Regions from separate parts of the Bradyrhizobium sp. HKCCYLRH2060 genome, predicted to be linked through region 2. Evidence: riboswitches for the same ligand, from Rfam matches in the RefSeq annotation. Region 2 holds a riboswitch; the other holds the start of a gene.
The links. Region 2 has a riboswitch for cobalamin ahead of ACQR10_RS29535 (HupE/UreJ family protein). Riboswitches for the same ligand answer to the same signal wherever they lie in the genome.
Positions count from the first base shown of each region.

Region 1 (4,413 bases), on a different contig from region 2:
GGCGGGCGACGATCGGGAGGGCGAAGCTCGTCGCACCGCCGAGCGCGGGCGTGGCGGCCAGCAGCACCAGCTCATAGGCGGCGTAGGCACTGAGGAGCGCGACGGCAAATGCGAGCGGCGCTGGTGCCGTGCGCAAGGTCGCCAGCGCCAGGCGGGCCACAACGGTGGCGCTCAGCGCCGCGACGCCGATCATGGCGCCCCAGGCCAGCGTGTTGGCATCCACCGGATAGTGCAGCGCGCCGAAGCCGATGCCCTGGTTGACCAGCCAGGCGCCGAGCATCGCCGGCAGCGCCGAGCGCAGCGGCAGCATGGCGGCGGCGATCACGGCGAAGGCCGCAAACGGCGTCGCGCAGGCGAACACAAAGCTCGCCAGCGCGCAGGCCGCTGTCAGCAGCGCAAAGCAGAATGTCGCGGCATGCGCTTGCGGGACGGGCGCAAGGCGAACTTCGGAAGGGGAGCGGTCGAGAGTGTCTAGAGCCATGGAACATCTCCTGTTGGTGGAATTGTAGTCCAGTTTCGCGGTGGCTGTCAGCCGCCGCGGTATGCCGTCAGTGCACGCCTGATGTCGCCACCCGGATGCCGCCGAACACACCGAAGCCGGGCGCCAGGAACCCGGTCGGGTTCTGGTACTGGCGGTTGAATAGATTATCGATCCGGCCGAACAGCTTGACCTGGTTGGACAGCGCGTAGTCGCCGCGCAGGTTCACGACCGTGTAGCCGGGCGCGACGAGGCCCGTGGTCATGCCGTCGCGGCTGACGTCGAGCCAGTTGCCGATGCGCAGCACGGTGGCAGACAGCGTCAGCGCATCGAGTGGTGTCCACACCGCCGTGGCGCTCCATTTCTCCTTCGGCCGCCGCAATAGCTGCTGGCCGGTGGCCGCATCGACCGCGCGGGTGAAGGTGTAGTCCGCACGCAGCGAGATCCGGTCGGTCAACTTCGCCGCCACAAAACTCTCGGTGCCTTCGGTGGTCGCGAGGCCGACATTGGCATAGGAGGTGAAGGTCGCGTTGAAATTGATCAGGTTGGTGATGCTGTTGTGGAAGTAGGTCGCGCCGAAGCGGATGCGATCGGAAAACAGCGGCTGTTCGAAGCCGGCGTCGTAGCCGGTGCTCTGCTCCGGCTTCAGGTTGGGATTGGCGAAGAAGTTGAACGCCGGAAAATCCTGGTGCAGCTGACTCAAGGTCGGTGCCTTGAAGCCGGTGCCGTAGCTGGCCTTCATCTTGGTCCCGGTGAGCGGCAGGATCACCGCCGGCGCGATGCGGTAGGTGCCATGGCCGCCGAACTGGTCGTTGACGTCGTTGCGCAGGCTCGCGACCACAAACCAGCGTTTCGCGAACTCCGTCTGCAGCTCGATGAAGCCGGCCTTGTTGCCGTTCTCGGCGGAAAGATCAGTTGTTTTCAGCCGCTCGGTCTGCCGCTCGAGGCCGACGACGAGATTGTTGTGCGGCGCCAGTTCGGTCACCGCGTGCCAGTCATATTTGATGCGCTCGCCGGTTGCGACCGCGGCCACGGGATTGCCCGCCGTCAGATCGGACGACCAGTTGTTCACGTAGTTGACACCGAAATAGTTCCTGATGCGGCCGCCGAGCAGCGACCACACGGCTTCCTCGCGCGTCCCCAGCTGGTGGACGGTGTGGTTGCTCCTGATAGCATCGGGAACGCCGGGAAAGCCGCTGTCGCCGGTGAACAGCAGGGTGGCGTCGGTGTATCGAATCACCGAGTTCAACGTCCAGGCCTCGTTGAGATCGACGCCGAGCTTGGACGAGGCGGTCACGTTGTCGTAGGCGTTGCCGATCGCCTTCTGCCCGGCCGGGAGCAGTTGCCATGGCGTCACCGGCACATCGCCGGCGTGCAGATGCGCGACATTGACCGCGTAGTTGACATTGTCTTGTGAGCCGCTGACGCCGGCCGACTGGTTGAAGGTCTTGAACGACCCGCTCTCGACCGAGGCGGTCGCCCGCGCCGGGCCGTCGCCCTTGCGCGTGATCACCGAGATCACGCCGCCGATCGCATCGGAGCCGTACAGCCCGCTCTGCGGCCCGCGCAGCACCTCGAGCTGCTGGATGTCGGCAGCGAGCAGATGCGCGAAATCGAACGCACCGTTGCCGTTGGTGACGTCGCCGACGTCGATGCCGTCGATGATGAGCTTGGTGTGGTTGGCATTGGTGCCGCGCATGAAGACGTTGGTCTGGCCGCCCGGGCCGCCGGCCTGCACGACGTTCAATCCGGGGACGGTGCTCAGGATGTCCGGCACGGTGCGGGCCTGCTGCGCGGCGATGTCCTTGTCGGTCACCACCGTGATCGCATTCGCGACGTTGGCGACCGGCGTCACGATGCCGGCCGGGCTGACCGCGACGGGCGGGCTGGCCGGCGATTCCGGCTTTGCCGCCGGCATCTGTTGATGCGCGGCGTTGCCGGCTCTGCGGGGGATGGCCGGTTTCGGAGCGATCGGCCGGTGCGGCGGGTCGACCTCGACCGGCGGCAGCAGATCGGGCGAGGCGGATTGCTGCGCCGTTGCGGGGGAGGGACCGAGCAGCGCGAACGACGAGAGGAGGCAGAACGACGACAGAAGGGCGCGACGGCGCCTGGCATGGGGAACGGGAGACACGAGTGACCTCGGCATGACGTCAGTGGCACGTCACCGCGAACGAGGTCTCATGCACGCCTTTGCAGGCCTGCCTGAAAACGATGCCAATAACGCCCCGACCGGCATCCTCGCGTGTGACCACGGCTGACGGCAGGTCTCCTGGCTCGCGGGTCGTCACCTCCACGTCGCCTTCCCGGGACCGAGATTTCCCAGTGGCCTCTGACGCGAGATTCGCCGCTTACAGTTGCGGGGGCAGCTGCGGCCTTCGGTCACGTCCCTTGCGAGACGTCTCCGGCACCGCATTCCCTATTGAGCCCCGGTCGAGGGGCACCGTCGCCGTCACCGTAGGAGTGCGGGCGCACCAAAGTCAATCCGGCGCCCGGTGATCTCCTGGCGATAACGCGCTGGCGTGGATTGCGTGTGGCGAACTCTCTCGGCCGCCGCGTTCGGCGTGAGATACCCGGCGCCCGCGACGCCCCACAGCTGTCGTTCGCAGGGACGACAGCGGGATGTGAGGCGCGAATCAATTCCGGCGCGGATCGCTTGCGAGCGCCGCTTACTTCTCGACCTTGTTGTGCACCATCCAGAACCGCAGGGTGCGCTGGGCGGTGTCGAGGGACAGGCGGGAATAGTCGCGTTCCGCGAGCTTCAGCGTGTCGCTGTCGATGGCGTGCTTGATCGGCCGGTGGGTCAGGATCTTCGCCACCACCGACCAGGCCAGCCCGGCGGCACGGCAGGGGATCAGCACGATGTCGGTGCGCGGGCCCTCCAGCACCTTGGCCATCATCTCGGTCGGGACGTTGTTGAGCAGGCCGAGTGCGGCGGACACCTCGCCGAAGCGGCGGGTCTCGGCGAAGAAGGCGATGGCGGCATCGTTGAGCTCGTTCAGCCCCTTCATGCGCTTGACGGCCTCTTCGGCCAGCGTGAAGTCGCGCCCGATCAGGCCGCCGTCGCTGCGCGCAACGTCGGCGATCGCCTTGAGGATCTTCTTGATCTCCTGCTGCAACGCCGGCGGCGCCGAGGCCATCAACTTGGCGCGCACGGCTTCGGTTGCGCGGCGCAGGAGGTCGCGCAGATGCTTGGTAGGCAGGTCGATGCGCAGCCCGATGATCTCGGACAATTCGTCGTCGTCCTCGGCATGCGCCATCATCCCGGAATAGCCGGTCTCGGAGAAGCGCGCGGTCTGGTTGTTGGCGAGCTTGCGGATGACCCGGCGCTCGCCGCGGTCGACGATGATGTCGGTCACCGCCTCGGTCAGATGCGGGCGGCTGGAGATCGCCATCAGGTGATCCTGGCCCTTGGTCGCCGCGACCTCCACCAGCGTATGCTCGGTGAGCCGGCTCGAGTGCATCAGCACGTTCTCGGCCACCGAGATTTCATCGTCGCGGGCGAGCTGCTGGATCAATTCGACGGGCGCATAGTCGACCGGCGCGAGATGCTTGCTGAGCTCGGCCCGCGCGCGGGTCTCGACCCGCGAGACCAGCATGCACAGCACGTTGTCGAACACCTTGATCTGGTCCTCGCTGAGGCGTTCGCCGTCATGCAGGAACAGGTTGGTGACCTGGCGCAGCGTGTTGACGCGCTTCGCCGAGGAGCCGCTGCGGACGGCTTCTTCGAGTTCGGTGATGATGGAGTTTTCTGAAAGCGGAAGCTGTTCTGGCTGTGACACGATCGCGCTCGTTGGTCCGGATTGCCGGAGCGACAGCAACGCGTGTGGGATCCGCTGCAAGGCTTTCGGCCGGGGCAGTTTTCGGCACGGGCGATAACAATGCGTTAGGGGCGGAGGGCGTAGTACTCCGGAGAAACACGGATACGGAAAATTAAG
Region 1 covers NZ_JBNPUK010000012.1:253,453-257,865, forward strand. Annotated here, with positions in the region: gene ACQR10_RS23435 (hypothetical protein) at 1-481, opposite strand, end outside; gene ACQR10_RS23440 (TonB-dependent receptor domain-containing protein) at 549-2,609, opposite strand; cobalamin riboswitch at 2,721-2,938, opposite strand; gene ACQR10_RS23445 (DUF2336 domain-containing protein) at 3,145-4,257, opposite strand.
Region 1: another riboswitch for cobalamin. It lies ahead of ACQR10_RS23440 (TonB-dependent receptor domain-containing protein); the one in region 2 lies ahead of ACQR10_RS29535 (HupE/UreJ family protein).

Region 2 (4,413 bases):
TGCGGCATCCGCGGGCGCGATCACCGCCTGGGTGCCGACCAGGCTCGCAATGACGCCGCCGCGGTCGATGTCGCCGATCAGCACCACCGGAATCTGCACCGCCTGGGCAAAACCCATGTTGGCGATATCGCCGGCGCGCAGGTTGATCTCGGAGGCGGAGCCGGCGCCTTCGACCAGCACGATGTCGGCATCAGCAGCCAGATGGTGAAAGCTCTCGAGCACCGTATTCATCAATTGCGGCTTCATCGCCTGATAGGCCGATGCCTTGGCGTTGCCGATCACGCGGCCCTGCACCACGACCTGCGACCCGATCTCGCTCTGCGGCTTCAGCAGCACCGGGTTCATGTGCACCGTCATCGGCCGCCGCGCCGCGCGCGCCTGCAGCGCCTGGGCGCGGCCGATCTCGCCGCCATCCGTGGTGACGGCGGCGTTGTTCGACATGTTCTGCGGCTTGAACGGCGCCACTTTCAGGCCGCGCAAGGTCAGCGCACGCGCGAGCCCAGCGACGATCAGCGATTTGCCGACGTCGGAGCCGGTGCCCTGGAACATGATGGCGCGCGCGCTCATGAGCCTAGTACTCGATGCCTTCCTGCGCCTTCACGCCGGCCGCGAAATGATGCTTCACGAGGTTCATCTCGGTGACGAGATCGGCGGCCTCGATCAGCTCCGGCTTGGCGTTGCGGCCGGTGACGACGACGTGCAGATCGGGACGGCGCCCTGCGAGCGTGGCGACGACGTCGGCGATATCAAGATGATCGTAGCGCAGCGCGATGTTGAGCTCATCGAGAACGAGCAGCCGGATCGACGGATCCGCCATCAGCTCCTTTGCCTTGGCCCAGGCGCGCTCGGCCGCGGCGACGTCGCGCGCACGATCCTGGGTCTCCCACGTGAAGCCTTCCCCGAGCGTGTGCCACGACACCTGGTCGCCGAACGTCTCGATCGCCTTGCGCTCGCCGGTTTCCCACGCGCCCTTGCCGAACTGCACGATGCCGATGCGAAAGCCGCGGCCGATCGCGCGCAGCATCAGGCCCCACGCCGCCGTCGATTTGCCCTTGCCCTTGCCGGTGTGAACGATGAGCAGGCCCTTCTCCACGGTCTTGGAGGCGACCTCGGCATCCTGCACCGCCTTGCGGTTCTCCATCTTCGCCTTGTGGCGGGAATTGTCGGCGCTTTCGGTCACGGGCATGTTCTCCTTGTCACTTCAAAGTCAGCGGCAGTCCTGCCGCCATCAGGATCACGCGATCGGCCACGGCCGCGACGTCCTGGTTCAGTCGACCCTGGGCGTCGCGAAAGGCGCGGGCCAGCGCATTGTCCGGCACGATGCCCAGCCCGACTTCGTTGGACACGGCCACGATGGGGCCATTCGCGCTCCTGAGCGCATCGATCAGCTCGGCACATCTGGCCGGTACGTCCATGTCGGCGAGCATCACATTGCTGAGCCAGAGCGTCAGGCAATCGATCAGCATCGGCGTGCCCGAATCTCCATGTGCCCGGATGAGGCCGGCGAGATCATGTGTCGTTTCCAGCGTCTGCCATCCCTCAATGCGGCGCGCCTTGTGCTGGGCGATCCGGTCGGTCATTTCGGCGTCGAACGCCTGCGCGGTCGCAACATAGGTCCAAGGCGGCGGGTAGGCGGTGACGAGGGTCTCGGCATGGCGACTCTTGCCCGAGCGCGCGCCGCCGAGCACCAGCGTCAGGCGCGGCAGGACGGGGTGCGGCGGGGCAGGGACCATGGGGACGATTCCGATTGACGGGCTTTGACGCGACCCGTATCTAACAGATGACGGTTCTCCGAAAGGAGAGATTTAGGGAACACGGTGCGGGTTCTTGACCCAAGGCCGTGGCTGCCCCCGCAACTGTAATCGGCGAGTGTGAGGCCAAGACACCACTGGGAAACCGGGAAGGTGGCCTGATGCAGCGACCCGAGAGCCAGGAGACCTGCCGTCGACATTGCTGTTGGCCGACCCGTCGCGCGGGGAGTCGCGATGCTGGTTCTGATCCCGCCGGGATGGGCGGGATGCCGTCGGATGCAGCGCATCGTCCGGTCCTCTGGGGAGCCGGCAAGCGACGGAGACGGCCATGAAGTTGACCCGTACCACGACCTTTGCAGCCGCGAGCCTGTTGCTGCTCGCCGCCGATCCCGCCTTCGCGCATCACATGATGGGCGGCAAGCTGCCGCAGACGTTTGCGCAGGGGATGCTGTCCGGCCTCGGCCATCCCATCATCGGAATCGACCATCTGGCGGCGATCGTGGGCGCAGGCATCGTTGCAGCTCTTCTGGGCCGCGGCTTCGCGCCGGTGCTCGCCTTCACCACCGCGATGATCGCGGGCGTCGGCCTGCATGTGGCCAAGGCCAACATCCCCGCTGCCGAGCTGCTGGTCGGCCTGACCACCGCCGTGGTCGGGCTGGTGGTGGTGATGCGTGGGCGTTTCGGCGTGTTGCCGGTTGCCGGCCTGTTCGCCGTGACCGGCCTCGTCCACGGATATGCGCTGGGTGAATCGATCGTCGGCGCCGAGAACTCTCCGCTTGGAGCCTATCTCGCCGGGCTGCTCGTGATCCAGACCGTCATCGCGGCCGGTGCGTTCCTCGGCACTAGGCTGCTGTCGGCGAAGGCCAAGGCGGCTGCGCCGCTGGCGCTGCGGCTCGCGGGCGCTGCCATCGTGCTGGTGGGCGGCGTTGCCGCCGCAACGGCCGCCGGCGTGATCGGTTGATTGATGATCGCATCGGAGACTGGAGAGACGACGCTGTTCGTCTGCGTCACCTGCCGCACGCAGGCGCCTGAAGCTGCGCCGCCGGACGAGCCGCGGGCCGGTGCCCGTTTGCTCGCAGCCATCGAGACGGTGCCGGCCGCGCAGCGCGCCGGCGTCACCGTTGTCGGTGTCGAGTGCCTGTCGAACTGCAATCGTGCGTGCACGGTTGCGGTGACGGCGCCGGGCAAATGGACCTATGTGCTCGGCGCGCTCGATCCGGATCTGCATGCGCGGGATGTGCTGGCATTCGCGCAGCTGCATCAGCGCCATGATGCGGGCCTGCCGGCCTGGCGCGAGCGCCCGGAATACATCCGCAAGAACACCGTCGCGCGCGTGCCTGCGCTGTCGGCGCCACGCTGAAACCGAGAGATCGCATCGCCATGACGAAGTCGTTCGCCAAGACGCCTTGCACCATCGTCACCGGTTTTCTCGGCGCCGGCAAGACGACGCTGGTGCGCAATCTGATCGAGACCGCGAACGGCCGCCGGCTCGCCATCATCGTCAACGAGTTCGGCGACGTCGGCATCGACGGCGACATCCTGAAGGGCTGCGGCGTGCCGGACTGTCCGGAGGATCGCATCGTCGAGCTGTCGAACGGCTGTCTGTGCTGCACCGTCGCCGACGATTTCGTGCCCGCGCTCAGGAGCCTGCTGGATCAGAAGGAGCCGCCGGAGCATATCGTGATCGAGACCTCGGGGCTGGCGCTGCCGAAGCCGCTGGTGCAGGCCTTCAACTGGCCCGAGATCGCGACGCGTGTCACGGTCGACGGCGTCGTGGCGGTCGTCGACGGCCCGGCGGTGGTTGCGGGCCGCTTCGCCGACGATCCGGAAGCGCTCGCGGCGCAGCGCGCCACCGATGCCTCGCTCGATCACGACAACCCGCTGGAGGAGGTCTACGAGGACCAGCTGCTGTGCGCCGATCTCGTCGTGATGAACAAGAGCGATCTGATGAGCGAGGAGCAGCGCAAGGATGTCGCCGCCGAGATTGCCGCCAAGGTGCAGCGCGCCGTCAAGGTGATCGCGACCGAGCATGGCAGGCTGTCGGCGTCGGTGCTGCTCGGGCTCGGCGCCGCGGCGGAGGATGATCTCGCCGCCCGGCCGTCGCATCACGACAACGAGGCCGAGCATGATCACGACGATTTTGAGAGCTTCGTGCTCGACGTCCCGGCGCAGGCCTCGCCCGATGCGCTCGTCGACCGCATCGCGGCCGCCGTCGATGCGCATGATGTCTTGCGGGTGAAAGGGTTCGTGGAGGTTGCCGGCAAGCCGCTGCGCCTCCTCGTGCAGGCCGTGGGCAGCCGCATCCAGCATCAGTTCGAGCGCCCGTGGCGCTCGGGCGAATCGCGGCAGGGGCGGTTGGTGATCATCGGCGAGCGCGGCCTCGATGCCGCCGCCATCCAGAGCCTGATCACAGGGTAGGCGCCACCGATGCACCTGCTGGCGACAACGGGCGGGGATCTCGACGACCTCGAACAGGCCGTGGATCTTGCGCAGTCGCCGGCCGAGATCGTCGTGCTGTCGTTCTCGGACACCGACCTGTCGGCGTTGGCCGAAGCCTGGACCGCGACGTCGACCGAGCTGCCGAGCCTGCGCCTCGCCAGCCTGAAGCGGCTGAAGCATCCGATGTCGGTCGATCTCTACGTCGACCGCGTCGTGCTCGGCG
Region 2 covers NZ_JBNPUK010000021.1:47,471-51,883, reverse strand. Annotated here, with positions in the region: gene ACQR10_RS29550 (cobyric acid synthase) at 1-567, opposite strand, end outside; gene cobO (cob(I)yrinic acid a,c-diamide adenosyltransferase) at 572-1,180, opposite strand; gene cobU (bifunctional adenosylcobinamide kinase/adenosylcobinamide-phosphate guanylyltransferase) at 1,197-1,733, opposite strand; cobalamin riboswitch at 1,768-1,960, shown strand; gene ACQR10_RS29535 (HupE/UreJ family protein) at 2,080-2,712, shown strand; gene ACQR10_RS29530 (DUF1636 domain-containing protein) at 2,716-3,111, shown strand; gene cobW (cobalamin biosynthesis protein CobW) at 3,132-4,169, shown strand; gene cobN (cobaltochelatase subunit CobN) at 4,179-4,413, shown strand, end outside.